2 linked regions of the Ancylothrix sp. D3o genome follow. The protein of the gene in region 1 binds, or shares a complex with, the protein of each later gene. Links are inferred from orthologs where the notes say so. Each region holds a gene or a part of one and is shown on either strand. Other genes may lie near its edges.

Region 1 (16,266 bases):
ACTAGGAACCACAGAAGACGTTTTTTTAGAACCAGAATTCGGTACATTAAAAGAAACCTCAGACTTGCCATTATTCAAATTCAGCGGCTCAGTTTTAGATTGAATCGGAGGTAGCTGAACTTCTTTGCGAGAAGCCGGCTTTAAATTATTATTCAGATCAGAAACAGGCGCTGATGACTCAGTTTTCTTAACCGCAGAAACCGGCACATCAATCGGCGGAGATTCCGTCGGCTTTTTCTCAACAGGAGGCGGACTAGACGGCTGAGGATTTTTAGGAACTTCCGAGACAATAGGCTCTGAAAAAGAAACAACCGGCTCATAATTCGTATCAACAATTGTCGGCGGTTTACTCCCATTCGGAGAAAGAGCAGTTTCAAAATAATAAATCATCCCCCCTTGTTCTGTTATTTCATAATGCGCCGCAAATTCGCGGGCTCGTTCATCTAAATACTGTTGAACTTCTGTCCCCGGCACATTAGATTTCATAGCCAAATCTAACGCCGTCACCCAGCCGTTATTTTCTTGGATTAATTGATAAAAAGTGCTATTTAACTCTTCAAGTTTTTTTTGTTTATTTTGCCAATAGCGGCGAAACCCAAACCCCAAACCAGCAGCCACAGCCACCGGCAAAAAAATTCGTCCCGCCGCCAAAATCACCACCAAACCAAAAGCAATAGGAATAATTAAGGGTAAATATCCCTCAGCATTGCCATTAAAATTGTTACTGTTTTTAACCATATTTAACATTAAGCAACGTGCAGCAAAAAATTAACCGGCCCCTTGGCAAAACCAAGACCAGGTAAAAATATTATCGCTTTTTTACCGCCAAGCCTTCGATTAACCGCAGGTTTTATCCAGGTCTGTCGGTTTATCCTTAAAGATGGAACCATGATCAGCGTGCCAGTTTTATCATCACCTTCGCCTAAATGTCACAGCAACTCCCCCAAAATCAAACCATCGCCGCCATCGCCACCGCCATCGTCCCCCAGCAGGGAAGCATCGGAGTTGTCAGACTTTCCGGCGACCAAGCTGTTAAAATTGCCGAAACGCTTTTTGTTGCACCAGGCCAGCAAGTTTGGGAAAGTCACCGCATTTTATACGGTTATGTCCGCGATCCCCAAACTCAGCAGATGGTCGATGAAGCTTTGTTACTAATTATGAAAGCACCGCGATCTTATACCCGCGAAGATGTTGTAGAGTTTCACTGTCATGGCGGGATCATGCCGGTGCAGCAAGTTTTGCAGTTATGCGTCAAGAGCGGTGCCCGTTTGGCCCAACCCGGAGAATTTACCTTAAGGGCGTTTTTGAATGGCCGGCTCGATCTCACCCAAGCCGAAAGTATAGCCGATCTTGTGGGGGCACGTTCAGCCGCCGCCGCTCAAACAGCCCTGGCCGGTTTGCGGGGAAAATTAGCAACTCCCATCCGACAATTAAGAAATACTTGTTTAGATATTTTGGCAGAAATTGAGGCTAGGATTGATTTTGAAGACGATTTACCGCCTTTGAATGAAGAGTTAATTATTAATCAAATTCAGCAGGTTTTAGCAGAATTGTCAAGGATTTTAGCCACAGCAAATCAAGGAGAATTATTGCGATCTGGGTTAAAAGTTGCAATAGTAGGCCGGCCTAATGTTGGCAAATCAAGTTTATTAAATGCTTGGAGTCGAAGTGACAGAGCTATTGTTACACCTTTACCCGGCACCACGCGAGATGTCGTCGAATCGCAGTTAGTTGTCGGGGGAGTGCCGGTGCAAGTTTTGGATACTGCCGGCATCAGAGAAACTAGCGATATAGTAGAAAAAATTGGTGTAGATCGTTCCCGTCAAGCCGCACAAGAGGCAGATTTGGTTTTATTAACAATAGATAGCTCAACTGGTTGGGTGCCGGCGGATACAGAAATTTACGAACAAGTTAAACACCGCACTTTAATTTTAATCGTCAATAAAATCGATTTAGTTGAGAAATTTACACCGTCAAATTTTCCAGAAATTCCGCGAATAGTGTACACAGCCGCCGCTCAAAACAAAGGAATTGAAGACTTAGAAAAAGCCATTTTAGAAGCCGTAAATGCCGGAGATTTACAAGCAGCCAATATGGATTTAGCGATTAATCAAAGACAGGCCGGTGCTTTAACTCGTGCGGAAATTGCCTTACAACAATGCGCTGCAACAATTGGGCAGCAACTCCCCTTAGATTTTTGGACAATAGACTTACGCGGAACCATTCAAGCCCTAGGAGAAGTCACCGGCGAAGAAATAACCGAATCCGTACTGGAGCGAATTTTTAGCCGGTTTTGTATTGGTAAATGATAATTATCATTTGTCAATAGTCATTTGTTTTTGGGGATGGGTTGGTATTCCCCAATCCCCAATTCCCTGCTTACCGTGCCCAGCCGGTGCTTTTCCAGAGAATGAAGAATAAAACAGAGGCTACCAGCGCCCCTAAATTCCACTTCACAGCATTTTTAAGCAAGCCAGTGCGTTGATTTTGTTTTTCTTGTATTGCCTGTTCTTGCACAGCCTTTCTAACTGGGGGGATTCTTTCTAAAATTTGCTGCTTGAATTGATCAGGATTTGTAGCATCCGCTTGAATACCGAAAGAACCAAGCTGAGTTGCTAGTTGTCTGATCTCTTCTGGCGTGCCTTGACTTACTTGATCTTCAACTTGTTTAAGTTGAGTCAATTGGGCTTGGGCTGCGGTGTTAATTTGGTTATTATTGAGGTCATTAATTCGATAAGTGTTAAGAATTCCCAAAGGAACCAGTGCCAGAAATACAATCGCAAAAAGTAAACAAAGCCAAGATAATATCCTCAGCAGCAACTCCTCTAAACGATTGCGGTTAAATGACTCGCCAAAAAAAATTAAAACGAATCCCAATAAAGGAACAGCCACCCGTTCTACCAAAAGTCCAATGGTTTGAAATTCCCAGACTGGGTTAGTAAAGTTTGGCGGTATAAAAGAGTCGATAACATCGAATAATGCTAACAACAATAGGCCGTAGCCTATCCAACGCAGTCTGTAGATTGACTGACCCTGTTCGCTGTCGCCTCGCGTCATAAAATTTACTCAGGTTTTTGTGAAAAATGTATTTGAGTAAATGGGTAGAGATACTCAAGGTTGATCTTTGTTAGTTTAGCAGGAAGAGGGGCAAAAATTAGGCAATTGTGTTTTTTGATTAATGTAGAATACCTGCTTCGCTCTGATAACTAGCGCCACTCTATCAGGCATCTTTTTTTGGCGGTTCTTCTCGCAAAATCGTCAACCAGCAAAACAACCCCAAAATAGCAACGGCAATCATAGAAAAGATAACTGAGCCTTCGCCAAAATGCCAATATTCAAAAGATTTGGGATTACTAGAGGCTGCTAAAACTGCCATAACTCCCACACGGGCTGAGTTGACAAAAAATGCAACAACAACGGCGGCCACCGGCACCATAATTTTTTGTTTTATGGTGGTGCGGAAGGTGAATAAAACCAGTAGAGACAGCCCCAATAACTGCATGATGGTACTCATTCCAGAACACCCAGAACCAACTTCAACGCTGCCGGTGGGCAAGTGCATAAAAATTCCTTCCCGCTGCACAGGGTATCCTAAATACCACAGCATCATCGTCGCAACTTTAGCGGTGGGAAGGGTAATGTCTATGGTTTTGACCAAAAACTCCGGTGCCGGTGCCACAATTGGCAGACACAGCATAACGAGTTCCTGCCAGAATTTTTTTAATCCTTTTATCCCCGACAGCATCAAAGCTACCCCAATACCAATGATTAAGGGCGCTATTCTCAAAATCGGATGATATACCGACATCGTAATCATTCGGAAAAAAATCAAGGCTAAAATCGTGCCACCAAAAAACCTAGAGAAATTATTACTTTTTAATTCTAAGACACCTTTTTTATCGGAGATCAGAAAAGCAGCAGCACCCAAGGCCATCATACTTGTGCCACCTACTTCTGGGTTTTTCAGTTCCGAACCCAACATTGTTTGAAGAGCCAGCAAGCCAAATCCGGCGGCTAAGATCCAAAACTGCGGCTGTTTTATATACTTTTGCCAATTGTCAAGATTCATTGTTTTTGTATTTTTCTTTGCAAGTTTTAGGAATTTTTTGGGGGCAGTTTGATAAACAATCAGTTTAACAAGAGAATTTTTTCATGCGGTCATCGGCTGGGTAGGTGCCGGTGGCTATGTATTTATTTTATACCCATTTTTTTGCCGGTTCTAACTTTGGATGTTCTCGGAAATAACGCCGGCATTTTTCCTACACACAAAAACAGTTGACCTCAAAGGCCAACTGTTCAAATTTTTGTGTTTCCATGTAAGTCTAAGCCTGATGGCCGTTTACATTAGTTTTTGCTTTCGTTCTTGCTTTCCCGGCGGCGGCGAGCATAAGCCAAACCGGCAGCACCCAAAGCCATACCGGCCATCGTTGTCGGTTCGGGAACGGCTTCAGCAGTCACTTGGAAGTCTTGGAAGTCTGCATCATTGCCATTACCCCGATCATCAAAGCCTATTTGGATTCCTCCTTGGGTAAAGGGGTTAGCAGAGTTATAGTTCGCGGCACCGGCCAAAGCAGCGGTACTGTTGTTGTTCAGCGGTAAGCTAGTTGCAAATACTGCTTGTTGGGTGTTTACTCCACCAAATCTGTTTAAACTTGTCGTTGAGAAAACCGTAGGTCTGTTGTTTCCATTAAAAGTGCTGGCCAAGCCCAAGGTATAAACTCTACCGGCTACAAATTCAAAGCTTGCTTTTCCAGAACCCAAAACTGTGTTGCCCAAAGTGCCGGCCCATTCGTTTGCTCTGCCGTTGTCGGAGGGTTTGACTTCAGAGAATAGGTTGCTGACTAGAGAAGTCACGGTTTGGCGGCCTTGGGTCAGCACTTCATAAATGCCTAACCTTGATTGATACGCACCCTGAGAGCGGATAAAGTTAAAGTTTACAGTGGTGTTGCTATTGAAGGTGATGCCGCTATTGCCGAAGGTGGCAGCTTGAGCGGTTCCTGAAAAACCTAACAGAGCGGTGGCGGCGGCGGCGCTGATGGTGGTAACGAGTTGGAGTTTCATACTTGTTTCCTGTGATTCCTTTCTTCCTATTTCTATTATTCCTTATAATTTTTTGTTTGCAAGTCTTCTGAGCAATCTTTACTTAATCTTTATTGAAAATATCCGAATTCCTGAGATATATGTATTTAGTATTAATTTGCGTGATCTTTTTCTGCACATTATGTGATCTGGCTCACAGTTTAAGGTAATCTCGGTTACAAGCTCCGTAATTTCCCTGATCTCATCTGGATTTCTTTCTGTTTTTTCTATCAAAGGAGCCACTTGCTAACCCAGACTTTTAATACTTTTTTGTTGTTTTATTTGCCTGGTCATTTCCGCCCAAAAAGGTAGATTGACTGTTCAACGCTTAAACATAAAGTAGGGTTGGGTCAACTGACAAATCAACCTTGCGAGTGTTCTGAGCGCCCATAGGCTTGTATCAATATAACCTTTCTCAGTCTAATGAAGTAGACAAACTTTTTCTCAAAACCCGGTTTTTCTCAAAAACCTGCTTTTTGATAGACCCTATTCATCTGATAAAGCCTATAAATCTACAATTTGAATAAGCTTTAAACTCGCTGCCAATAACTTATCTTCCTAATTCTTTTTGCCGACGAATTAGGGGTAGTGCCTAAAAAATTGTTCTCGCCATTTCTTCAAAGTTAAATTTTCTTTTCTCAGCCTAGAAAAACTGGTTTATAGAGCAATATTTTCCGATAGGCGATTAAGGGGCCGGCGAACATAAGCGTTTTTATTGCCCTTGTGATCAAAAAAAATTTGCCTCGGCCCGCCAAACAAGTTAGCTGAAGTATAATTCGGCGGCTTTTTAAACACCACATTGCTGATGCTGTTGCTCGGCAAAGTCGTTTTGAATACGGGCTGGTTGTTTTTCCTGGGTGTGTTTAAACTGGTCTTTAAATAAGCCGTGATTAAAACAACCCCAGAACAGACAAAAAAAACAGCCGGCTGAAATAGCCAACTGCTAAAAGTTACTGACTTACTACCAACTTTAAAAACTTTTTGCGGTGGGGAGAGCCTCAACCACCAGGAGAGACTTCGTTTCAGAATTTCTGGGATGAAGCTTAAAATTTTGAACCTCTATTCTTATTATGGACTGCGAATTCTTGAATTTATTGGCAGAGTAAGACACTTCACTGAATCTTTATCCCGTATTATTGTTTGGCGAACTTTTTGAGCGAAACCTGCCGACTAAAACAACTTTTTTATTATTTTAATAGCATTTTGTCCACAGGCCGGCGATCAAAGTGGGGTAGCCTCTGTAAATACCGTTATTTTGATGTGAATGGAAGCTGGTTGAGCGGACAATTTAAGTAATTTCACGCAAAAAAAACCTATATCCGTTACTCTCCTTCGCTTCTAAGAAGGGGGAAAGCAAAAACGTTTTCCCCCCTCTCGAAAGCCTGGGGAGGGGGTAGGGGGGAGAGGTTCTTGCTCCTCCGTAAAGCCTGGCCGATTACGGTTTTGGCTACACTATATTATTGGGAATTGTTTGGAGCAAAAAGCCAGGGCTGCCGGTCGGCCAAACAAAGCAATATTAGAGAATGCTTCTAGGCATAAACTTTTTGATAATAAGCCAGATACTCCTCAGACAGCAGCGGTTTCCACCAGTCAGGGTTAGCCAAATACCACTCAACCGTCTGGCGCAAACCTTGCTCAACTGTTACCGAAGGACTCCAACCCAACTCAGTTTTAATTTTGGTAGCATCAATGGCATAACGGCGGTCATGTCCGGGCCGGTCTTTAACAAAGGTAATCAATTTTTCGCAGGGACGCACCGGCAACTCTGGGGCCAACTCATCCATTAATTGACACAACATCCGTACTAAATCAATATTTTTGACTTCATTATTGCCGCCAATATTATACGTTTCCCCCGGTTGACCGGCATGAATTACCACATCCAAAGCACTGCAATGATCGCGTACATAAAGCCAATCGCGGATATTTTGCCCATCACCATAAACCGGCAAAGGTTTCCCCAAAAGCATATTAATACACATCAGGGGAATTAATTTTTCTGGAAAGTGGTAGGGGCCGTAATTATTCGAGCAATTTGTGATAATTGTGGGGACTTTGTAGGTGTGAAAATAAGCTCTGGCGAGGTGATCGCTACCGGCTTTTGAGGCTGAATAGGGACTATTAGGGGTGTAGGGTGTTGTTTCGCTGAAGGCTGGATCATCGGGGCCAAGACTACCATAAACTTCATCGGTAGAAACGTGCAGAAATCGGTAATTTTCGGGACGTTCATTATCTTGCCAATGGTGGCGAAAAGCTTCGAGTAAGGTAAAAGTTCCAACCACATTGGTTTGCACAAAAGCCGCCGGCCCTAAAATTGAGCGGTCTACATGAGATTCGGCGGCAAAGTGTGCGACAGTATCGATGGATTCTTCTTTGAGCAGGGTATCTACGAGGCTGCGATCACAAATATCGCCTTTGACAAAGCGAAAATTTTCTTTGGTTTCGAGGTTGCCTAAAGTTTGGCGGTTGCCTGCGTAGGTGAGGGCGTCGAGGACTATAATGCGGTCATCGGGGTATTTTGTGTACCAATGGTAAACAAAATTTGAGCCGATAAATCCTGCACCGCCGGTGATTAGGATGCGGTGGGGTTGCCGGTTTTCGTTTGGGTTAGAGTTAGCAGTCATCTTGATTTTAGATTTTAGATTTTAGATTTGGGATTTTAGATTTGAGGTTGCTGTTAGGATAGCAGACCTTTTCAAAAATAGCGTTAAAACCGGCCCGGATGAGAATTTTTTGCAAAATTAATCTTTTTTAAGCTAATTCAGCCTTATGATCAAGGCATCTACCTGTGGTATGAGGTAAATGTTGTGCAGCAGCAAGATATGATGGCTCTCGCAAGGCAGGGCGATCCTGATGTGATTGGGTTTTTGATTAATCAGGCTTTGCGAAATCAAGGTATTACCGCAAGTGTGGTTTGCGAAGATGGTTGTTTGCATATTTTGCTAGAAGCATCAAGTGTTCCCCCGCAACAAGCTTGTGTTGAGTTTATTGCGAATGGTTTACAAAGGTTGCAACTTAGTTCGGCTCTAAGGGTGAGGGTTTATGGTGGTATTGCCGGTGTAAAACCGTCTTGGAGTCAGGTTTTTGATGTTGGCAGAGTTCCTTTGAAAAAGCCGATTAAAGTTGCTAGGAAAAAGATTAAAAAGCAACGTAATTTACAGTTAATTTTAATAAGACCTCTCTTGATATTTGCTTTTTCAAGCTTGGGTTTTGGGATGGTATGGGCGTTTTCAAACCAGGGGCAAGCAGAGAGTTTAGCAAATATTTGGAGCGAGGTTTCAGGAAGTTTAAATTCGTTTTCGTTTACTTTTCCAACCGCCGAATTTTCCGTGAAAAATCAGCCGAAACAACCGCAGCCACAAGTCAAGGCTGAAGAGAAAAAATATCAAAATAGAGAAGTTGAAGCGGCTGCTATCCCGTTTATTTCTACTCAACTTATCCAAAGCGGGCCGCCGGCTTCTATTGAGGATAAACAAACGCCAAAAACATCTACAAATGTAGAAAAAAATATTGTCAAGACTTTGCCAAGAACCACCATTAATATTAAAGCGGTGGGAGATATAATTCCGGGGAGTAATTATCCTTACAATAAACTGCCGGCTTCCAAGGAAAGTTTATTTAAAGCTGTGAAACCTTATTTACAAGGCAGTGATATTTTGTTTGGAAATTTTGAAAGCACGATGACAAATTATCCTTATTCTGCCAAAGATGTCAGCCGGGGAATGACCTTTGCCTTTCGTTCGCCGCCTAGTTATAACACAATTTTTAAAGATGCCGGTTTTGATGTTTTAAGTGTCGCCAATAATCACTCGTTTGATTTTTTTGAGCAGGGGTTTAAGGATACGATTGAAAATTTAGAAAAAGTGGGAATTAAGACGGTTGGCAGAAAAAATCAAATTTTATACAAAAATGTCAAGGGGGTAACGGTTGCATTTATTGGCTTTAGTACCTACGATGCTCATAACACAATTTTGGATTTATCCGCTGCGAAAAAGTTGGTAAATGAAGCCAAACAAAAAGCGAGTGTGGTGGTGATTTCAGTTCATGCGGGGGCTGAAGGAACCGATGCCATAAATGTACGAAATCGAGAGGAATTTTTTTATGGCGAAAATCGCGGCAATATGGTGTTGTTTTCGCGGACAATGATTGATGCTGGGGCTGATTTGATCTTAGGACATGGGCCGCACGTTCCTAGGGCGGTGGAGGTTTATAAAGGTAAGTTAATTGCTTATTCTTTGGGGAATTTTTTGGGGTATCAAACTTTGTCTACGGTGGCGGAATTGGGGTACTCGCTGATTTTGGAAGTGGCGGTAAATGAAGAGGGAGATTTTGTGGAGGGTAAGATTTTGCCGGTGCATTTGGATGGGCAAGGAGTGCCTTATTTTGACCAAAAATTTCGCAGTGTGGGATTAATTCGGAGTTTGATGGCGAGTGATTTTCCCAATACTCCTTTGACAATCGATAATAAGGGAAAAATTACCAAAAAGTGAGGGTTTATAGCTGATTTATAAAAGAAAGCCGGTTTTTAGAAGCCCCTGCGGTAGCTCATCCAAATGATAACTGCTATAATCGTTGATAAAATTACCAAAAAACCCCTATGTCTCTCACAATTAAAAACGTCGAAAACCTACAAAAGCAACTACAAAACGACCGCAACGATTACCAAATAGAACTGCAACAAGGAGAAATTAAAATAATGGGGCCATCAGATATTGTATCCAGCTTTGTAGGTGCTCAGTTCAGCCGGCTTCTAGGAAACTGGGTCTTCCCCCGGCGCCTGGGATTTATTTTTGATTCCAGCGGTGGTTTTATCTTGCCAAATACCGATTTAACAGCACCGGATGTTTCTTTTGTATCCCGCAGCAGAATGCCTCGCACGGTGCGTTATTTTGGGCAAATTGTCCCCGATCTTGTGGTAGAAATTAAATCGCAAAGTGACAGAATTAGCAAACTCCGCAAAAAAATTAGGATGTATTTACAACAAGGCGCAACTGTAGGAGTTTTAATAGACCCGGATGAGTTAACTGTCAGCGTTTATCGCCTCAACGAAAAACCAGTTATTTACCGCAATGATGAGATTTTGAATATTCCTGAATTATTCCCTGGATGGGAAATTGCAATTACAGAATTGTGGCCGCCGGTGTTTGATGAATCGGAGGAAATTGAGCCAGAGAACGTTTAAAAAGAGAAGGCTGTAGGAGATGATATATAAAAATATTGTGGTTTTGAAAGCCATTGAAAACAATAACCACTCATTAAAAAGATCGCTAAATAAATCAAACTTTACCCTATCCCCTCATTAAGACGACTCGCCGCGATAGCCATCTGGTAAAATGGTTGTTTCATCCACAAAAGCATCAGAAATATTTACGCCTCGACAGCGGAAAAAATTACAGCCTTTTAACTGAGCGCCACTTAACTTTGCCTCCTCCAAATTCCCCAGAGTTACATTTGCGCCGGTGAGATTTGCTTGGCTTAAATTTGCCTTATATAAATTCGCCCCTTGCAAATTTGCTCCTGACAAATTGGCTCCCTGCAAATTAGCATAGCGGAGATTGGCCCGCGAGAAATTGGCGCCTTGCAAATTGGCATTTGATAAATCAGCCTGGTAAAATTTGCCATCGCTGCATTGAGCATCATAAATTTGAGCATTTTGTAAATTAGCCCTGCTGAGATTGGCGTAAGGCAAATAAATTTGGCTTAAATTGCTACCCCTGAGATCGATTTCGCGTAAATCTGCCTCAAACAGATCGGCACCGGCTAGGTCAACCCCCGTAAAATCCCGAACGCCCTCCGCATAACGATCTTTTAACGCCTGAGCGGTTAACCGTTGCATAGTCATGGTTCCTTTTTTCCAGATGCCCACCGTTTGGAGACGGTGACTTTGGTAATTAGTGCGTATTTATACTCATTGCTTATTGTTAAGGAACTGTTTCCAAAATTTGCCTTTTTTAATATTTTTTTAGGTTTTTTGCCCCTCATACTCCGCTTTAGCGCGCTTCAAACCAGCGCATCTTCGCCAGCATTCATCACACATCAGGCAGTAGCAATGTCAAGATCAAAAACAAACCTCTATTGTAAGAAAAAAACCCATGCCAGAACTCAAGCTCTCTATCGCCGAGCACTACCACGAGCGCACGAAGTATGACCCCGAAACTTTGGCCTCCAAAAACCACCAACTCGACTGGGATAAACAACCAATTCCTTTTAAAGAATACAAAATTGGCACGGCAATTGATCTCAAACCCTACCTGAAAGCCAGCCCGAATAAGCCTGAGAGTCAATGGTGGCAACGCTTATCCCGTCTGCTGTTTTGCAGCTATGGGCTGACGGCGAGAGTCCCGACAATGGATAAGCCGCTTTATTTAAGAGCCGCTCCTTCTGCTGGAGGGCTTTACCCGGCGGAAATTTACCTGATTTCTCGCGGCACCGGCTTTTTAAGAGCCGGCCTCTACAACTACCAACCCCAAACCCATAGCCTAATGCGATTTTGGGATGATTCGGTATGGCCGGCTCTCCAGCAAGCTTGTTTCCAGCATCCATCTCTGGAAAAAACCGACATCGCCTTGGCTACCACTGCCATTTTTTACCGTTCAGCTTGGCGCTATCTTGACCGTGCCTACCGGCGGATCTTCCTCGACACCGGCCATTTGCTGGGAAATATCGAACTAGCGGGCAGTCTCACCGGCTTTCGGCCTTACCTGACTGGCGGTTTCCATGATCAACAAGTCAACAATTTGCTTTACCTTGATTCTCAACAAGAAGGTACTCTCACAGTTATTGCTCTGGCTGACTTAGATGATCCTAACCAAAACTTGATGCCGGTTAAAACTGCTCTTGCTTCGGGAACCCAAACCGAATATCCAAAGATACCCGATGGTAATTTGTTGGCTTATTTGCACACAGCAACGGAAATCAAAACGGATATCAGCGTACCCCAAAATTGGGAACTTAACCCAAATGAAACTTCCGATCAAGATAAATACAATTTCCCTTTTTGCACGAAAATTTCCTCTGTTACTCCTTCCATTACTTGGGGTAAAGATTTAGAAGGGCTGGAAAATACGATTTTGCGCCGGCGTTCTACTCGCAGCTATTCGGGAGGCGATATCACGATTGAAGAACTCAAAGCTTTGCTTGATTTTACATACCAACCTCACCATTATATTGACCAAGGACTCGACGGTAAACCCGATTACTTTGATTTGAATTTAATCGAGACGTTTATTGTTGTTTCTGGGGTGCGTGGTTTGGAAGAAGGCTGTTATTACTATGCACCAAAAGCCCAAGAGTTTCGCCAAATTCGCTTTAAAAATTTCCGCCGCGAATTGCATTATTTGTGTTTGGGGCAAGAACTCGGACGCGATGCCGGTGCTGTGGTGTTTCACACGGCGGATCTGAAAAAGGCTGTGGCTAAATATGGCGACCGGGTTTATCGCTATTTGCATTTGGATGCCGGACATTTAGGACAGCGGTTGAATTTGGGGGCGATTCATTTGGGTTTGGGAGTGAGTGGAATTGGAGGCTTTTTTGATGACCAAGTGAATGATGTTTTGGGAATTCCTGCGGATGAAGCTGTGATTTATATTACAACTTTGGGCCGGCCTCGTTGATGGGAAGTTAAAATCGCAACAAACTGAAAATATTTGAATATTCGTCTGTCCAGAGGGGTGCATTTTTTGTTTTGGGGAGGGTTTGCCACCGGCTATCTGCGGTTAATTTGCCAAAGTCTTCGCGGTTTTGAGCAAATATCACCCAGTGTGAGGCGGATTTTCCCATTTCTTTTTCTGCCGGTGACATTTCTTTCTGTAATTGTCGTAAGGCGGCAAAATTTAAGTTTTCTGCTAAGGCTGCTAACACCGGCTCGACATTCAAATATCGGTTAGAAATGTTGACGGCTATTATACCATTTTTTGCTAGTTTTGTCGAGTATAATTCTAGGGCTTCTTTGGTGATTAAATGAACGGGTATTGAATCGGAGCTAAAGGCATCCATGACAATTAAATCATAAGAGTTTTTGCCGACTTCGGCTATTTTCAGGCGGGCATCTCCTAAAATTATTTGATAGGGGGATTTGGCGTTTTTTAAGAAGGTGAAATAACGGGGGTCGCTGGCAATTTTTTTGACACTGGGATCTATTTCATAAAATGTCCAATTTTGTCCTGGTTGGCTGTAGGCTGCGAGAGTGCCTATTCCTAAGCCTAAAACTGCTATGTTTTTTAATTTTTGTTGGCTGTTGAGATATTGAAATAATTGTCCGATGGGGCCGGTGGGATGAAAATAGGTTAAGGGTTCTTGCTGGCGTTTAGGATCTAGGCTTTGTCTGCCGTGTAAGGTTGTTCCGTGTAGTAAACTGTGATAGTTTCCTCGTTTATCGTAGACGACTCTGTTAACGCCAAAAAAGCTCCGTTCGCTATATAAAAGCCCTCCTAAGTTACCGATGGAAAATTGCGCTAACATTAAGATTAATAAAGCCCCGGCTACAAAGCGCCATTTGCTCAAGGTAAAAATATAATAAATGGCTGCTAGTAAAGCAACTCCGCAGGCAAAAACAAGAGCATTTTTGAAAAAGTTATCAAGGGTAAATCCTCCGAGTAATGCACCCAATAATAGCCCTAAACTGAGGGGCAATATTTTGGATTTGGGATTATTTTTTGGAAAGAGGGGTGTTTGCAAGAGTAGCAAACTTAAAAGCATTATTAAAGGATATTCGGAGATTGTGGGAAAGATGGCCGGTGCGAGAAGGGCGTTAAATATGCCTCCCAAAACGCCGCCAAAGGCAACCCAAAGGTAAAATTTGGTGAGGTATTGAACGGGGGGGCGAAGTTGGGCAAGTTTGGCATGAAATAAGCCGGTAGCGATAAAAAAGCCGGTTAAGTGTAAGGGTAATAATAAGCCGATGGGTTGTAATATTTTTAGCAATGATAAAATAATTAGGGGAGAGAAAAATAGCGGTAAACTTTTAGAAAATATCGGAATAGGCAACAAGTTAGTCGGTGCAAAGGCTAAGATAAATGTCAGTAAATATAAGGCTAAAGGCACAGCCCATAAAAGCGGAATTGCTGCTAAATCAACGGTTAAATAGGTTGTTATTCCTAGCAGCAAGCTGGAAGGAATAAAAGCGAGGAATAACCACTGCAATTGTTGTTTGAGTGTGGGGGGATCTAAGCTTTCTCCAGCCTCGGTTTGTAGGGGCAATTCGCCTGGGGTTGCGTCGGCGGGAGGGTACACAGGCATCTCGCCTTTGGTTGGTTTGAATTTTTTTTTAGCCAAAAAACCGGCACAACATAATGTTAAAAATATCAATAATCCATAGCCGGCAGACCACGCCCAACTTTGCTGAGAAAGCGAGAAATTGGGTTCAATAAAAATGGGATAGAAAAGCAACCCTAACATACTGCCGAGGTTACTGGCGCTGTAGAGAAAATAAGGATCATTTTGGGAAGAATTGGGCGTAGAAGCAAACCATTTCTGCATTAAAGGAGCAGTGGTAGAAATCACAAAAAAAGGCAAACCTACGGAGACGAGAAGTAAAGCAAGTAACCAAAAAATAGGATTAGCATTTTGGGGAGGAAGCCAATATTTTGTGAGAGTAAGGGGTAAAAAAGCCACAGGTAAAAATAGCAAAAAGCTGTGAAAAATAGCCTGTCGGCGGAGTCCCCAGCGTTGCGTCGTCAGGTGAGAATAACCATAGCCTAACAATAAAACTGCTTGAAAAAATAATTGACAAGTATTCCAGACAGAAGGAGAACCACCTAAGAGGGGTAAAATCATTTTAGCGACCATCAACTGCACCCAAAACAGTAAGAAAGCGCTGATAAAGAGTGTGGCAGAAAAAATAATCAACATCATAAAAGATTTTTTACCATTCAGAAGACGGGAAAGAATTATTGGTGGGATAATTGTCTTTTAGGCAATTTTGGCAGCGTTCGAGATAAATTTGGGAAACACGATCTTGAGGGTTTAGCTGACAGCATTCTTGAAATTTTTGGCCAGCCTCTCGAAAAGACTGCATATAATAAAGCAAAATTGCTTCTTCAAAAAGTGGTTTAGTGGCTAACTTGCGCTGTTTAATGTCCGGTGGATCGGCATCGAAAACTTCAAAGACTGATACTTTTTCTGATTTGCCTTTGACTTTTACACTATCAATTAAGCGAATACAATATTGGGTGCTATCTTCTAAACGAGAAAAAGTATGATGAGAAATTAATAGAGAAACTCCATAGTTTTTTGTTAAGCCTTCCATGCGAGAAGCTAAATTGACTGCATCGGAAATAACGGTGCTATTCATGCGACTTTCTCCCCCGACAGTGCCTAACATTAATGATCCCGTATTGATGCCTATTCCTATCTGAATACAGGGACGCTTTGGTGTGCCTCTTGTTGCGTTATATTCTGCAAGTTTTTGCAACATAGAAATTCCGGCTTTTATGGCATCATCAGCGCCCCCACTAAACAGGGCCATAATCGCATCGCCAATATATTTATCAATAAACCCATTATTTTCAGCAATGGCCGGTTCCATCCGAGATAAATAAGCATTAATAAACTTAAAATTATCTTCGGGATTCATAGTTTCGCTGAGGGTAGTGAAATCTCGAATATCGGCAAACAAAATCGCCATATCTAGCTGAACATTATCGCCTAATTTGACATCTAAAATGCTCTCATATCCCAAAAAGTAAAGAAATTCGTGGGGTACAAAGCGTCCGTAGGCATCGGTGATATTAAACTCCGCATCGAGGGCTTTTTGTAAATTGCAATTGGCTTTAAAAAGTTCATCGAGCATTTCTGCTAGATCACGTTGGGCTTTTTTGCGTTCTGTAATGTCTTGAAACGCCGACAGGGCATAAGCAACTTTGCCATCAGCATCATAAATAGGTGTTCCCCAAGCTTCCAGCGGTATGACTTGATCCCCGATGTGAATTTCGAGGTCATCAACAGAAGAAACTTCGCCTTTAAGGGCTCTCAGGATTGGCTGCCGTTCGTTGGGGTAAAGTTCATTAGTACCGGCAACATAACAGCCATAAACTTCGGCAATTCTGCTTTTTGTAGCATCGGCCTTGACACCTTGACCGAGCAATTTTTTTCCTAGTTTATTCATAAAATAAGGATGACCTGCCGCATCCAGCACCGCCACTCCCACCGGCATTGCTTCCAAAAATTGCGCCAACTGCGCCTCCTGAG
Region 2 (16,288 bases), on another replicon or contig:
GCCGGTACTCCCACTTAATTATGAAACGAATCTCTCTGCCTTATTCTAACACAAACGGCCCCATAAATGCCACCGCCACATCCACCGGCATCTCAGACCTACTCGATTTATCCACCGTCCTCAAAGCCTCCCAAGCCATTGCCGGCGAAATTGTTTTAGACAAACTTTTAGACAAATTAATGAATATTGTTTTAGAAAATGCCGGCGCTCAAACAGTCTTCCTCCTCTCTCCCAATAACGACAACTGGATCGTCAAAGCCAGCTACTCAATTGAGCCTAATAAAGTGCTTAATTCTCACTGCCAAGAACGCAACTCGGATCTCCCCCTATCTCTGATTAATTACGTTGAAAGAACCGCGCAAACGGTCGTATTAAGCAACGCATTAGAACACGACATTTTCAGCAGAGATCCCTACATTCAAAATCGCCAGCCGAAATCTATTTTATGTATGCCGGTGCTGCATCAAAGCCAACTTAGAAATATCCTTTATCTCGAAAGCAATATTCTGAGTGCTTTCACACCCAAACGAATCGAAATCCTCACCTTACTCTCTACTCAAATCGCCATTTCTCTCGAAAATGCCCAACTTTATAGCAACCTTTCAGAAGCCAAATCTCAACTAGAAGAATACTCCCGCACCCTTGAAGAAAAAGTAACAGAAAGAACCCAACAATTACAAAGAGCCAACCAAGATTTAAGCGATTTTGCTCACGTCGTTTCCCACGATCTCAAAGCACCCCTCCGCTCAATTTCTACCATCGCTCAATGGTTAAAAACCGACTACAACGACCAACTCGACGACGATGGACGCGAACAATTAGACTTTTTAAACGAACAAGTCAAACGAGCCCAAAACCTCATAACCGGCATCCTTCAATACTCCCGCCTTGGCAAAAACAAAAGCGAAAACATAGAAATAAACTTAACCGAAATTGTCAGCGGAGTAATTCAAAGTTTAAGACCCCCCGCCCATATTTCCATTACCATTATAACCCCACTTCCCACCCTACTTTGTGACCCTATCCAAATGCAGCAAATTTTTCAAAACCTAATCAGCAACGCCATCAAATACCACAACAAACCTCAAGGAAAAATCCTTATTGCTTGCACAGAAACAGAAAAATTCTGGCAATTCAGCATCACAGATAACGGCATTGGTATCGAATCAAAACACTTTGACCGCATCTTTAAACCCTTCCAAACTGTCAACACCACACCCCAACCAGACAGCACCGGCATCGGACTTGCCACCGTCAAAAAAATTATCGACCTCTACAGCGGAAAAATCTGGGTAGAGTCTCAACCAGGCGCCGGTTCTACCTTCTTCTTTACCCTAGCAAAATAACGGCCACCCTGAAAATACAACTTTCATCCTACCTGTTATAATCACCCCTAGTCTCAGCAAAAAGCTCAAAACAAAATTACCCATTCCCAATCTTAAATCACGGCGATGCAATATAAAGTATTAGTCATAGAAGATAGCAAAATAGACCAACTTATCTTTAAACGAGTCGTCAAAGAAAAAAAACTTCCCTACGACTACACCATCGCTAGTTCAGTCAGCGAAGCAAAACAAATCTTAGCCCAACAAAAATTTGACATAATTCTCACGGATCACCAACTCGGAGACGGCACCGGCCTCGAAATATTAAGCTTAAAAATAAACGCCCCCGTCATAATGATCACCGGCGGCGGTAACGAAGAAATTGCCATTCAAGCCCTGCAACTCGGCGCTTACAATTACCTCCTCAAAGACACCGAACAAAACCACCTCAAAATTTTACCCCTCACCATCGAAAACACCCTCCAAAGATGGAAAGCTGAGGTAACATCAGCCTTGCTATCTGAAGCCATGATCAAAATTAGAGAAAGCGTATATATTATTAACTGCGAAGACGACCAAATTATTTTTGTCAATCAAGCATTTACAGAAACCTATGGCTATCAAATCGAAGAAATAATCGGCCAAACCAGCAAACTATTATGGGCAGAATCTCCCTGCAACGCTATCGAAAAAAACCTACCTTGCACCACCGGCATATTACAAGAACGAGGTGAATATAACCACAAGCGCAAAGACAAAACAGAGTTTCCCGTTTCCCTATCTTGTTCGCAAGTCGAAACCAATGGCAAAACTGTTCAAGTCTTCGTCACCCATGAAATTACATCTCGAAAACAAGCCGAAAGGGAAATTCAACAACTCAACAAACAATTACAGGAACGCAGTCAACTTTTAGAAACCGCCAACCAAGAACTCGAAAAAGAAATTAAGCTCCGCAAACAAACCGAAGAAACCCTAAAATCTACCCTATCACTACAACAAGCCATTTTAGCAAGCGCCGGCTATGCCATTATTTCCTATACCCTTGATGGCGAAATAATAACCTTTAATAAAGCCGCCGAAAATCTCCTTGGATACAGTGCCGAAGAAGTGATAGGTCAAAACGCTCTCACCCTTTTTCACGACCCCCAAGAAGTCAGCACCTACATCACGGAATCATCAAAAAACTTAGAAATAAAAAGCGAAATATTAGGCGAATTATTTTGCCACCAACTCCGCATCAATCACCCCATAAAACGCGAATGGACTTATCTACGCCCAAATCAAACAAAAGTGCCGGTATTGCTTTCGGTTAGCGCCTTGCGCGACCTGCAAGAAAACATCATCGGCTGTTTAATAATTGCCAGCGACATTAGCAAAAGCAACTACCCTTAAAAAGAGCGACAAAATTTGTTTACCTCGTTTAAATTTTCATTCAACACAGACATTTTTAACGCTTTGGAAACATCAATATCAGCCTAAGCCTAGAGATTGGCTGCTGCAAATTTGCTTTTCAAACATCAAATATAGCCGTTTTCAGTGCCATTAACTAGAGTGCGTCCGGTCTTTAAACTACTCTATAAAGTCGGGTTTTTCCTGTACGCAGTTCGATAAAAAACCCTAGCAATTATGAAGCCAATTGCTAATCACGTTTCTCTAACTTTTTTAGGGAAATTTAAAAAGGCTAATCGCTTAGGAAATGGTCGTAATTTGCCTTATTTAATCGCTGTGTTTGGCTATTCGTATATTCCTGGCAATTTCTTTAAGTTTTGTCCAAAAAATGCGCCTATTTGAGTAGAGACAACACCAGAGATAGAGCCTTAAAATTATTAATAGATAACTTAAAGCATTTTCATCTGCTTTGCCAACAACTATGAAGTATTTTAAAGGTTGTTACCCTTCCTTAAAAAAAATTGCTCATCATTTAAGCATTCGCCCAAAAACAAGCTTTCTTTTTGGGGTAATGATGGTGGGCAGAATGGCTGGCCGGTTGCTAGAAAATAGCTCTTGGCAAAACCAAAAGCAGCATACAGAAAAAAGCGACCGACAAGGGCAGTTGTTGATGGAATTGCAGGCGATTTTATTGCAAGTTAAACACACCAGACAAAAATTAACAACTTCAGCAGATAATATCAGCCAAGGTAAATTTTATGAATACTGACTTCTCTCAACAACAAAAATATAGCCCTAGCAACTCACCCTCAAACTATGATCTGATCAATGATGATTCTCTCAATCAACTTTGCCACGAACTTCGCACCCCTTTAGCAAGCATGAAAATGTGGCTTGTTTTCTTAGAAGCAGCCTTAGAACAAGAAGACTTGTTTGATGCAAAAACTTGCGAGCGTTTGCCAGTCCTAGACAAACTAATTTTTTATCTCGAAAATTTAAAACAACATTGCGACGATCAGCTTAATTTAATTAATAACTGGCTAGAGTTACAACGCTTAGAAAACGGCACCGAACCTTTAATGTTAAGCGAAATAAAATTGCAAAATTGGATTCCTTATATGCTGGAGGTGTGGAAGGTACAAGGCAACTCTCAGAGGCAGCGTTTTCAAACCAAAATTAAGGAAGCACTCCCCACATTTGTCTCAGATGTCTCCTATTTAGAAAGAATTTTAACAGAGTTGCTCAAACACGCTTGTAAGAGCAGTTCACCCAACGCAGAAATAACCATTAGCGCCAGCGAAAACAAAGGCAAAATAAGCCTAAAAGTAAGTTATTCTCGGTTTCAAGAAAGAGGTTTTAATAAAATTTATCCCTTTCCCAAGCAAACCAAAATCGGCAATGAAAGCGCCAGTGTATTCCCCTTAGCCAAAAAATTAGCTAACTATATCGGCGGTTCAATTTCCGTCATAAACAACCTAGATAACACTTGTTTAATGGTAGAAGTACCCATCAAAATGTAGACAGTTGCTTTGCCCACCAAAAAAGATTACCGGCTTTTTCCTAACGCAATCGTCATCGAACCGGCAACCACAAAAACAGCCCCCAAAACGGCTAAAATTGTAATACGTTCCACCGGCAACAAACCAGGCACCCAAAACGCAACCAGGGAAACAGAAATTAAAGTAACAATGGGAGTCAAAGCCAAAACAGCACTAACCCGCGACGCCTCCCAATGTTCCAAAGCCTCAGCAAAAGCGCCATAAGCACACACCGTATTAAGCGCCGCAAAAATCAACATTCCCCACTGCAAAGGCGAAAGCAAAAATAAACGAGCCGGTGTTGCAAAAGGCATAAACAAAAACGCACAACTACCATAAATAATCAACATCACACTAGCTGATGGCAACTTTTGCAACAATTGCTTTTGCGCCAACGCATAAAACGCCCAAGTTAACGATCCCAAAACCAGCGCTCCAGAGCCAAGCAAATATTTACCCTGCGCCGTAACTAAACTTCTCAATTGCTCATTAAAAAACAAAACAAACCCCAAACTCAAAACACTCAAACCCAACCACTGACGCAGCGTATAACGTTCTTTAAAAATCACCAAACCCCCCAACCCCATCAACACCGCAGCCAACTGAATCAAAACCTGAGCATTCCCCGGAGTAGTCAAACTTAAACCCAACATAAAAAACACATAATTAAGTGCCAAACCCACCACTGCTACCCCCAACAAAGAAAGCGGAATTAGCCTTAACTTTGCTGGCGACGGCAATTGTTTTCTCGCCGCTAAATACGCCCCCAAAACCCAAAAAGAAACAAAAAAACGAAACCAAATCACCGTATAAACATCAAGTTTTTGCAAAGTCACCGACAAAGCAACCGGCAAAACTCCCCACAAAAAAACCGTCATTAAAGACAACGCCAAACCCAAGCGCCAGCGCCCCGAAGTTGTATGTAATTGCATTTTTTGTCCCAAAAAAATAACCTTTATCTACAAGCTGATGTGCATTTTTCACAACAACACTTTTTTTAAAAATCCATTCAATCTTCCAACAATTGCAACAACTGCGCCTCATCCAATTGGCTGATTCCCAACTCTTCAGCTTTTTGTAACTTCGAGCCAGCATCCTCACCCACAACTACATAATCAGTCTTTGCACTCACAGAACCTGTTACCTTTCCCCCCGCATTTTCAATCCTAGCCTTAGCTTCATCCCGCTTTAAACTTGGCAGCGTGCCGGTGATCACAAAAGTTTTCCCAGACAAAGCTAATTTCGCCGGTTTCCCTTCTTTAACGCCTGTGGGTTCTTGATTTGCCAATTGCAAACCGGCCCCTTTTAAACGCTCAATTAACTGCTGATTTCCCTCCACCCGAAACCAATCAAAAACCGCCTGAGCAATTTCAAACCCAATCCCATAAACCCCCTCAATCTCACTAATTTTCGCCCCAGCTAATTGATCCACATTTTTAAACTTTTCCGTCAAAGTTTTAGCATTCACACTCCCCACATGACGAATACCCAACCCATACAAAACCCGCGCCCAAGGCTGCTTTTTAGAAGCAGTTATCCCATCAATTAATTTTTGGGCGGATTTTTTCCCCATGCGTTCCATTCGCGCAATATCATCCACACTTAAATAATACAAATCCGCCACAGAAGTCACCACTTTTTTATCAACAAACTGCGCCACAATTTTCTCACCCAAACCATTAATATCCAGCGCATCTCTACTTGCCCAATGTACCAAAGCACCCCGTAAAATTGCCCCACAAGAAGCATTCACACATCGTGTCACCGCTTCCCCCCCTTCCCGAAACACCGGCTCACCACAAACCGGACAATGATTTGGCATTTCAAAAGGCTTAGTTTTCTCTGGACGCAACTCTTTTAAAACCCGCACAACCTCCGGTATAATTTCCCCAGCCTTGTGAACAATCACCGTATCCCCAACCCGAATATCCAGCGATTGAACATAATCAATATTATGCAAAGTAGCCCGCGAAACCGTTGTCCCCGCCAATTGCACCGGCTTTAATTCTGCCAAAGGAGTCAGAGCCCCCGTCCTCCCCACATTCACCGAAATATTTTCAACCAATGTCGGCGCTTCTTCCGCAGCATACTTTAATGCTACCGCCCAACGAGGAAATTTTTGCGTAAAACCCAGTCGTTTTTGTAGGGCTACGGAATTAATTTTAACCACCACCCCATCCGTCATATAAGGTAACGTTAACCGGCCCGTATTCCACTCATCATAATACTCTGCAACCTCCCCCAAAGATTGACAAAGTTTACGATTTGGATTAACCCGAAACCCCATTTCTTCTAACTTTTCTAAACATTCCAATTGCCTAGCCGCCACCGCCTCATCATCAGTATCAGGAATTTGCAAAGTATAAGCAAAAAAATCTAATTTTCGCTCCGCTACAATCCTTGAATCAAGTTGTCGCAAAGTTCCCGCCGCCGCATTCCGAGGATTGGCAAACAACTGCTCACCTTTTTTAGCTCTCTCCTCATTAATTTTCTCAAAAGTTGCCAATCCCAAAAACGCCTCTCCCCGCACCTCAATTCGTGGCGGAGGATTATCTAAATTCAACCGCAAAGGGATAGAACGAATAGTTTTAACATTTTGAGTAATTTCTTCGCCGGTGATGCCATCACCTCGCGTAGCCCCCCGGATAAGAATGCCATTTTCATAAGTTAAAGCAAGGGCCGATCCATCAATTTTTAACTCACAAACATATTCAAATTTATCAGCAGAATACACCCGTTGCCATCGTTCTTGCCATCGCGTAAATTCTTCAATATTAAAAGCATTTTCTAAACTATAAAGAGGAATATTATGTTTAACCGAATTAAATTGAGAAGCCGGTTTTTCTCCCACCCGTTGAGTCGGACTATCGGGAGTGATAAGTTGGGGATATTGAATTTCTAAATCTTGCAATTCCCGATAAAGCCGGTCGTACACTTCATCGGCCATAATCGGGTTATCCAGCACATAATAAGCATAGCTTGCTTCTTGAACTTCCCGGCGTAGTTTTTCGGCTCGTTGTTGTATTTCTGCTGTTGGTTGTGCCATAAATTTTTACCCCTGTAGGATGAACTTTGCCCACCGGCTTTTTTGCATCTTATCGTAACTGCATTGTAGCTTTACCCCCCCGCACAATAACATCAAATCATCAGATATTCCTAAGCTCACCCCCACCCCACTCAACGGGGTCATAACAATTTTCTTAACAAATTCTCCCCTCTCAAAAAATTAATTTTTATTTCTCCATATTCCGCTTCATATTATTAAGCTCTTCCTCAGCTTCCCAGTTTTTAAACTCTTGTTCCAAAGAATCAGGCCCACTACTAAAACTATACTTCTTAGTATTAACATTCCAGCCCGCATCTTGAGCAGATTCTTGAGCTTTTTGAGCCGCTCGTGATGCCGAAACCTCTGCCATTTTTCGCTTTAATTCTTGGCGCGAAGTATGAACTTGTTTATAAAGTTCTTTAGCCTTCACCATCCGCTCTTGAAACCCCTTCATTTGCCCCCAAAGTTGATTGCCTTGCCGCAACAGCGCCGACTCTCTTTCTTGCGCCGCCTTCACCAAATCTTGACGGTTTCCGGCTTGCGCTTTTTGAATACGCTCATGCCAGCGTTGGATATCGGTTGCCGTACCGAGAATTTGGTCTTTTACCGCTTTTTCTTTCTTTTGCAAATCCAAAATTAACCGCAAGGTATCTTCTTCTTGTTCGCGCAATTGTTCATCTAATGCTTGAAATTCTAAATGAGGATTATTTTTCAAAAATTCATCTAATCGCATTTGCAGAAATCGGCTTACATCATCAAAAACACTCATCTTAAAAACTCCCTCTGGGTGACTGGGGGCGTAGGGGCAATGCCCCCATGCCCGCCCCTTTTACAACTGTTGACCAACACCAATCGAGCGAACTTCACCATTACGGCGAATTGTCACGCCGTCTTGAGAAACTTCTCCAAGCGTCCAGCCACTTGAACCAATGCTCTCACCGACATAGACACGGCGGGGAACACCATCTATATCAAACAAAGCTGCCGAGCGCTCTCCGAATTCCAAAGTCCCGCGCAGGATAGACACCGACAGCGGCGTGCTGGCAACCGGCGGAGCAGTCTCCGTTGGGATTGGATCCAAAGTCGGCAACGCCTGTAAAGTAATAGACGGTGCCGGTATTGATGCGGTATTGGCTTCGGGAGAAGCTGTCACCGTAACTGTCACTGTCGGGCTCGGTGTGGGAGAAGCTGTCACCGTTTGTGTCACCGTTGGAGTTGGTGTAGCCGTGACGGTTTGTGTCACCGTTGGAGTCGGCGTCGGGGTTTGCTTCGTGGTGGGAGATGACGAGGCTACCGGCTTGGTGGTGGGTGCCGGTGTTGGTGCTTTGGCAACCGTCGTGGCAGAAACCACCGGCAAAGGAGAAGCAACTGGCGGTTTTGCTGGTGCTGAAGTTGAGGCCGGTGGCTGCACCGCTACTTTGTTGAGTGAGTCTGCCAGCCTGTTGAGTGCTTGTGCCAAAGAAGGCGCATCCGCCAAATTCAAAGACATCGGCAACGGCGCTAAATTAATCGTCTGCGATGGCACTACACCGGGCTGCTTGGCTGCTGTCTGCACAGCAACTTGTTTTGAGGTAATAGCATCAAGCGACTGAATCAGATATTGAGAAAACTTTGCATCCGCCTCAGCTTTGGGGTTGGGGGGTGCCGGTGGTGCTGCCGGTGCCGCTGCTGGTGAGGGTGCTGGAGCCTTCACAAACAGTTGTTGTAACTCGCTGCGACTTGCCAACCACAACAACAAAGTGATTGCCAAAGCTCCACAGGCGCCACCAAACAACCATTTATCAAAGGAGTTACCGTCTTTTTCATCAGACTTGACGGCTTTTGCCTCAACGGTTTTGCCTTTAGCAGGCTCCTCTTTGGGAGGGATGACTACGGTTGTCGGCAAAACTATCGGCGGAACGGTTACGGTTTGTACAGAGACATATTCGGTGCGGATCGGTTGTTTTGGCAAGCTGCCACCTTCAAGCACTCGCTCGACGTCTTCAAATACCTCATTAATCAAGCGCTCGGCATAGGATTCTACAATCTCTGGGCCGGTGTGTTGTCCTTGCAGTTGGGTTTGTGTCCCGCTGCCGGTGGTCATTTTTATCGGTTCTGTACTAACTTTCCTTGACATAAGCTTCCCAATTAAACTGCTCCTCAACTTACCCCAGCCCACACACTTTAATAAATTTATGACACCGGGGACTCTTAAAATTTACCAATTCAATTTACTCAAGAGTTAGATTTTCGCCAACTCTTTTAAAGATTATGACATTTCGCCTCTCCCCTAACCTTCTAGCAGGGTTCCCTCGTCGGCAAGGCGCGAATTTCCCCCTACCTGACGAGGGCAGGGGGTTGGCGGGGAGAGGTTCACACGGGCACTAATTCGCCACTGCCGCTGCGCCGATTCCGCAATTCTAAATAAACCAACAAGGCATTAACATCCGCCGGATTGACGCCCCCAATACGGCAAGCTTGTCCAATTGTCAAGGGTTTAACTTTGGCTAATTTTTCCCGCGATTCTTTGGAGAGGGTATCAATGCTGGCATAATCTAAATCTGCCGGCAGTTTTCGGTTTTCATGGCGAGCAATTTGCTCGATTTGGTGTTGTTGGCGTTGGATATATCCGCTATATTTGATGTCTATTTCTGCTCCTTCTTTTTCGGCTGAATTTAATTCAGGATTTCCTAAACCATGCCGTTCTAAGGTGGTATAATGTACCCCTGGCCGGCGTAGTAAATCTGCGAGGGTAATTGCGCCTTTGATTGCTTGTTGAGTTTCGGCGAAGACGGCTTTACCAACATCCTCATGTTCTTTGATTCGGGTTTGTTGGAGGCGTTGTTTTTCGGCTTCAATATTGGTGTATTTGCGGGTGAAAATTTCCCAGCGGCGGTCATCAATTAAGCCAATTTCTCGCCCTAAAGGTGTTAAGCGTTCATCAGCATTATCTGAACGCAAAATTAGCCGGTATTCTGAGCGAGATGTCAGCATTCGGTAAGGTTCGCGTAGGTCTTTTGTACAAAGATCATCGACTAAAGTGCCGAGGTAACTTTGTTCTCTCTTAAAGATGATCATTTCTTGGTTTTTTGCCAATCGCGCCGCGTTAATTCCTGCTACAAGCCCTTGTGCGGCGGCTTCTTCATAGCCGGTGGTTCCGTTAATTTGACCGGCACAAAATAAGCCTTGAATTTTTTTGGTCATCAAGGTTGGGTAACATTGGGTGGCCGGTAAATAGTCGTATTCGACTGCATAAGCCGGTCGTAACATGGTGCAATTTTCTAACCCTGGAAGACTCCGCAGCATTTGTAGTTGCAGGTTTTCTGGGAGGCCGGTGGAAAATCCTTGAATGTATAATTCGGGGATATCTCGACCTTCGGGTTCAATGAAAATTTGATGACTTTCTTTGTCGGCAAAACGGACAATTTTATCTTCTATGCTGGGGCAATATCGCGGCCCTTTGGCGTCAACCCAACCACCATAAACAGGTGATAAATGGAGGTTTTCGCGGATCAGCCGGTGTGTTTCGCTGGTGGTGCGAGTCAGGTAACAATTCATTTGCTCGCGTTCGATCCAAGCTTCAGGATCGAAGCTAAACCAGCGTACTTTTTCGTCGCCTGGTTGCGGTTCCATTTTGCTGTAATCTACGGAACGCCGGTCAACTCTGGCGGGGGTTCCTGTTTTTAACCGGCCGGTTTCAAAGCCTAAACGATTTAAAGTTTCGGTTAAACCAACGGCGGCAAATTCTCCGGCGCGTCCTGCTGCCATTGATTTATTTCCTACCCAAATTTTGCCGCCTAAAAATGTGCCGGTGGTGAGAATTACGGCTTTGCAACCAAAGGCGACACCAAAGTAAGTTTCGACTCCAATTATTTCATCGTTTTTGCCTAAAACCAAGTCTGTAACCATGCCTTCGCGGACAGATAAATTTTCTTGGTTTTCGATGATTTTTTTCATTACGGCGGCGTATTCCCGCTTATCGGTTTGGGCGCGTAAAGCCCAGACTGCCGGCCCGCGTGAGGCGTTTAAAATGCGTTTTTGCAGATAAGTGCGGTCGGCCATTTTGCCAATTTCGCCACCGAGTGCATCTACTTCGTGAGTGAGTTGTGATTTGGCCGGCCCCCCAACGGCAGGGTTACAAGGTTGCCAAGCAATTTTATCGAGATTCAGCGTTAGTAACAATGTGCGACATCCTAGACGTGCGGTAGCGAGTGCGGCCTCACATCCAGAGTGGCCGGCACCCACCACCACCACATCAAATTCATCCATAAATTCAATTGTTGTTTGTGGGGTCATGGGTTGGGTTTGAGCGATAATATATTGTTTTATTTTAGCTCTATAATCGGCTTTAGTGGGAAGTTAAAAATTAGAAAGTCTAGGAAGTTAGAAACATAGATGCAAGTCAAATTCAAGCATAATTCTCATAAATTTTGACTCGTGGAAAAAACCAAGGCGAAAAAATGGTGAGTGAGAAAGAAGAACAAGCGATTGCTGTTATTATTAATTCGGTTGATTTATAGCCGGTTTCAGTTGCAGGAAGTACCCGCCGGAATTTTAAAAAACCGATTCCTAAAAGAAACCGGCTTTTTCAGATTTCCAGTCCTAATAAAAAGGCTAGATAGCAATTATGAAAAGTCTTTTACAATCTTTCAATGTGAGGTAGGGGCGGGTATGTTTACCGCAGGCGACGCAATCAACTACCGGCCTGGAAGTTGCAAAGTTCCCATAATTTTACCTACCGTTGTTTGTCTATCTCCATCTGAAATACCATCGCCATTATCATCAAACAAATTCGCCGCAAAAAAACCACATTCAATTTCAACCTTATTAGAATTCGCCACAGGATTAATTAACAAATCACCGCTTAAAGTCGCACATTCAAATTCATAGTCTTTAAGTTTTTGAGCATATTGGCCTCGCAATTTTGCCAAAGTATCCTTACAAACTTTATCCGAACATTGCCACTCACTTTTAAATTTTGATTCGTGACCCGGAAAAGGCAAAACTCCCAAAACATTACCCATCCGAGAATTATTTGCATTTTTTGGTTCCCAACAATTAAAAGCCACCCGCTTATTTTGAGGGGAATTTGCATACACTTGTAAACCTAAAGTATTTTTGCCGGTACACTGAGATTGATATTTTCTCACCCAAACCGGCCAGCGGCGCTGTAACTGGGTTAATAACTGCTCACATTTTTGTCCGCCACAATCACCTAAAATCCGATTTTGCCCCACAGCAACGTCAGAAAAAATCAAACTCCCCACAGCAAAACCACCCATCAGCAAAGCATTTAAATTCAAAAAATTAAACTTCATAAAAGCCTCTTAAAAATTTGTTACAACAAGCGACGCTCTGAAAAATCCTAGCTGAAGAAAAGCCAAGTATCACGCAAGCATTTGATTTGCTTTCTCATCTTGTCCCTGGTTTTTTCAACATTTTATATTATCATGTAGAGCTAAATTTTACTAAGTTAAGCTTAGGGGATGTTCTAGGTAGGCACAGTAACGATTTCGGCCCTCTTCCTTAGCACGATAAAGCGCATTATCAGCTTCTTTAATTAAGATTTCAGGAGATTGTTGGCCATAGGGATTTTTAGCAGAAATTCCCAAACTCACGGTAATAAAATTGCTGACACGAGAGTGAGAGTGAGAAATTTTTAACTGTTGCACCTCGAACTGAATATTGCGAGCAACTTGCTCCGCACCGGCCAAATTGGTATTAGGAAGAAGGACGACAAACTCCTCTCCCCCATAACGCGCCACCAGATCCGCAGGACGTTTTATCGCCGCCTTAATTGCTTGGGCAATTTGATGTAAACAAGTATCACCCGCTAGATGGCCATAAGCATCATTATAAAGCTTAAAATAATCCACATCACACAAAATTAAAGATAAAGAAAATTGCTCTCGCGCTGCTCGCAGCCATTCTCGGTTTAAGCAATCATTAAAATGTCGGCGGTTAGAAATTGCCGTCAACCCATCTAAACAAGCAATTTGTTGTAATCTTTCGTTAGCTTCTTGTAAAGCTTGTTCAGCATAACGGCGTTTTTTGATCTCCTCACGCAGCCGAGAATTTTGTTTTTTTAATTGCATTTGTAACCTTTGTAGCGTTAGTTGATTTTCCACCCTTACCACCACTTCTTCGACATGAAAAGGCTTAGTGATGTAGTCAGAACCTCCACACTTGAAACCTTTTACAATGTCAAAAGCATCGGTTAATGCGCTAATAAAAATAATCGGGATATCTTGCGTTTCTTTCCGAGATTTTAAATATTCACAAAGTTGATACCCGTTCATTTCCGGCATATTAATATCCAGCAAAATAATATCAGGCAAGAGCTTCTCACAAGCGATAAGCGCCATCTTTGCATCCAAAGCTTTACGAACCTCATAGCCGCGAACTTTAAAAATTGAAGATAAAACCCGCAAGTTATCGGGCGTATCGTCAACCACTAGAATGTTGCTTTTTGGTAGCAGTTCAGCATTGTTAATCATTTGGCATTTCAAGGGGATTTAAAGGATTAATAGCAATCTTAGAGAAAGCAATTTTGATGCACGGGGTAGCCAAACTTAGTTAACATAGATTATAACTTTTTTGTTAGTCTGTTTCAAATATATTTTAGCTAAGCCAAACCAAATTAGTTAGCAAGCAAGTTGACTTCTCGACAGGAAACTCAGAGTTAGATAGGTAAAGGATGATTCAATCGTTTCTAACCTCCGTCACTTCCATAATGGTAGTAAACTGGAAATCCTCTGCTAAATATGTAAGAGCCTGTGCCAGATCAGACTTGGCGGAGGGGATTTTTTTCAGCAATTCTAAAACCTTATCATCGCTGCACTCAGAAGCAGCATCGTAAAGCTGCGCCACCCAGGGAGCCGGCATTTCAGATAATAACAACCTTAAATCAGAATCGGTCAAATTTGGCCTATTTTTTGTATGGCATTCAACCTCCTCGCTTTCTTCGTCCCATAGATATTGAATGCCTAAATATTGGCCAATTTTATCTAATAAAAATTCTACCTGAAAAGGCTTGCTTAGAAAATCATCACAGCCGGCAGATAAAACCTTTTGGCGTTCTTCCTCAAAAGCATTAGCCGTCAAAGCAAAAATTATCGGAGAAAAGCTAGTTATCTCCTTTTTTTCCTGCTCCTTGGCTCTAATTTGTCGCGTTGCTTCATAACCATCCATCACCGGCATTCTCATATCCATTAAAATCAAATGAGGCTGCCAATCTTGCCAACGTTGAACTGCTTTTGTGCCGTCTTCAGCTTCCCACACAGAAAAGCCAATTGAGCCGAGAATTTTCACAAGCAAATCGCGGCTTTCTGGCACATCATCTGCAATTAAAATGCGATATTCAGGTTGATTTGGGGCTAAATTTATTACCTTGCGATCAAACTTAGGATTCTGCTGTTGCTCAGCCTCAGTTCCTAAATCAATCTCAAAACTAAATAAACTTCCCTTACCAGGCGTGCTTGTGACACTGATATTGCCCCCCATTAATTGCACATATTTTTGACTAATGGGCAACCCTAAACCGGTTCCTTGCTGAGATTTTAAACCGCTATCTGTTTGCCCGAAAGCTTCAAATAAAAGATGAATTTCTTCAGTATCAATTCCTGGGCCGGTGTCTTCTACCTCAAAATGAAGGCGGAGTTTTTGATTGGGGCTTAATTCTGGTGTTTTTGAAACAACAGAAACGCCAAGTCTCACCCAGCCAGTTTGGGTAAATTTAATTGCATTTCCCAACAAATTCAGCAAAACTTGGCGTAACTTCCGCTCATCGGTTTTAACATACTTTGGAATGCCGGCATCGCATTGAAAAATCAGTTGCAAATTTTTCGCCGCCGCTTTTAATTCCAACATTTTTAGAAGCATATTCAAAAGTTGAGTTAAATCAAAACTGATTTCATTAAAAGTCGTTCTCCCGGCTTCAATTTTAGAGAGTTCTAAAATATCATCAATCAAAGCTAGTAAATGTTCTCCCGCCCGATTAATAATTCCTAAATTTTTTTGAGATTCCGCCGATAAAGACTTGTCCGCCGTCAATAGTTGACTAAAACCCAAAATCGCATTGAGCGGCGTTCTCAATTCGTGACTCATATTAGCGAGAAACTCACTTTTTGCTCTATTGGCCGCATCCGCAGCTAAAACCGCTTTTTGCAAAGCTTCTTCGGCTTTTTTGCGAGCAGTGATATCGATTAAATACCCAACAAACTCAATAGGATTGTCGTCCGCATCTCGCAATAATTTTAATTCGCTATAAAGCCAAATATAATTACCATTTTGATGTCGAAAGCGATATTCGGAACCGATAAAACTGTCATCCAAAAAAGCAGGTTTGGACTGAAGGAAATTCAAATTTTCTGGATAAACATGATTTGCCCAAAAATCAGGATTATTGACAAAATACTCGGCCTCGTAACCGAGAATGGCTTTAACATTTTCCCCCATAAAAGTTGGGGCATAATTTCCATCAGCCTTGCAGCTAAAAATAACCGCAGGACTAGCAGAAAGGAGATATTGCAAGCGTTCTTTTGCCAGCCTTAATTCTAATTCTGAGCGTTTGCGATCTGTAATTTCAACCACAACAGATCCCAAGTTAAAAGGCTCTTTACCTTTAACAGCAATCGGGAAATAAGATACAACCCAATGGCGCATTACTCCCGGTTGGTTTGGCAATTCTGTGCTGATTTCCTGATTAAGAATTGGTAGGCCGGTTTCCAAAACTTGCCTATAGATTGATTCAACAGTCGGGGCCATTTTAGGCACAACTTCCCACAGCGTTTTGCCAATATGCTCCTCTGCCGGCACACCATTAATTTCTGCCAAGGGTTCATTAATTTGCACAAATCGCAGTTGCCGGTCTAACATATTCATACCTACAGGAGCACAGTTGAAAAAAGCATTTAATCGTGCTTCTCGCAAAGCAAGTTCTTGTTCTAAAGCTTTGCTATCACTGATATCTTTGTGCGTCCCAGTTATTCGCACCGGCCGGCCCTGACTAT

Evidence for each region.
Region 2: the proteins of mnmE (region 1) and mnmG are in contact, whole or in part, in a solved structure (PDB 9HIP), measured with the Escherichia coli proteins. The link is inferred for Ancylothrix sp. D3o from one-to-one orthologs.

Annotation. Positions count from the first base shown.
Region 1 is NZ_JAMXEX010000004.1:420,625-436,890, reverse strand. The notes cover bases 185-3,117. They hold mnmE (tRNA uridine-5-carboxymethylaminomethyl(34) synthesis GTPase MnmE), read left to right. Parts: upstream 185-926; coding sequence 927-2,309; downstream 2,310-3,117. Other genes in these bases: NG798_RS11110 (HpsJ family protein), read right to left, coding at 2,380-3,057; NG798_RS11120 (hypothetical protein), read right to left, coding at 185-738. In the rest of the region: more of NG798_RS11120, read right to left, coding at 1-184; crtA (cyanoexosortase A), read right to left, coding at 3,221-4,069; NG798_RS11100 (PEP-CTERM sorting domain-containing protein), read right to left, coding at 4,345-5,061; rfbB (dTDP-glucose 4,6-dehydratase), read right to left, coding at 6,609-7,703; NG798_RS11090 (CapA family protein), read left to right, coding at 7,887-9,569; NG798_RS11085 (Uma2 family endonuclease), read left to right, coding at 9,677-10,261; NG798_RS11080 (pentapeptide repeat-containing protein), read right to left, coding at 10,379-10,921; NG798_RS11075 (SagB/ThcOx family dehydrogenase), read left to right, coding at 11,172-12,692; NG798_RS11070 (fused MFS/spermidine synthase), read right to left, coding at 12,700-14,931; NG798_RS11065 (CHASE2 domain-containing protein), read right to left, coding at 14,942-16,266. UniProt on the Escherichia coli protein: Exhibits a very high intrinsic GTPase hydrolysis rate. Involved in the addition of a carboxymethylaminomethyl (cmnm) group at the wobble position (U34) of certain tRNAs, forming tRNA-cmnm(5)s(2)U34.
Region 2 is NZ_JAMXEX010000005.1:210,198-226,485, forward strand. Bases 9,113-12,067 are described here. They hold mnmG (tRNA uridine-5-carboxymethylaminomethyl(34) synthesis enzyme MnmG), read right to left. Parts: upstream 11,574-12,067; coding sequence 9,651-11,573; downstream 9,113-9,650. Other genes in these bases: NG798_RS12195 (hypothetical protein), read right to left, coding at 9,113-9,414; NG798_RS12205 (hypothetical protein), read right to left, coding at 11,975-12,067. In the rest of the region: NG798_RS12160 (AAA family ATPase), read left to right, coding at 1-1,346; NG798_RS12165 (PAS domain-containing protein), read left to right, coding at 1,452-2,717; NG798_RS12170 (hypothetical protein), read left to right, coding at 3,196-3,483; NG798_RS12175 (sensor histidine kinase KdpD), read left to right, coding at 3,473-4,234; NG798_RS12180 (DMT family transporter), read right to left, coding at 4,261-5,184; NAD-dependent DNA ligase LigA, read right to left, coding at 5,262-7,298; NG798_RS12190 (TIGR04376 family protein), read right to left, coding at 7,486-8,067; more of NG798_RS12195, read right to left, coding at 8,128-9,112; more of NG798_RS12205, read right to left, coding at 12,068-12,595; NG798_RS12210 (PleD family two-component system response regulator), read right to left, coding at 12,746-13,774; NG798_RS12215 (PAS domain-containing protein), read right to left, coding at 13,980-16,288. UniProt on the Escherichia coli protein: NAD-binding protein involved in the addition of a carboxymethylaminomethyl (cmnm) group at the wobble position (U34) of certain tRNAs, forming tRNA-cmnm(5)s(2)U34.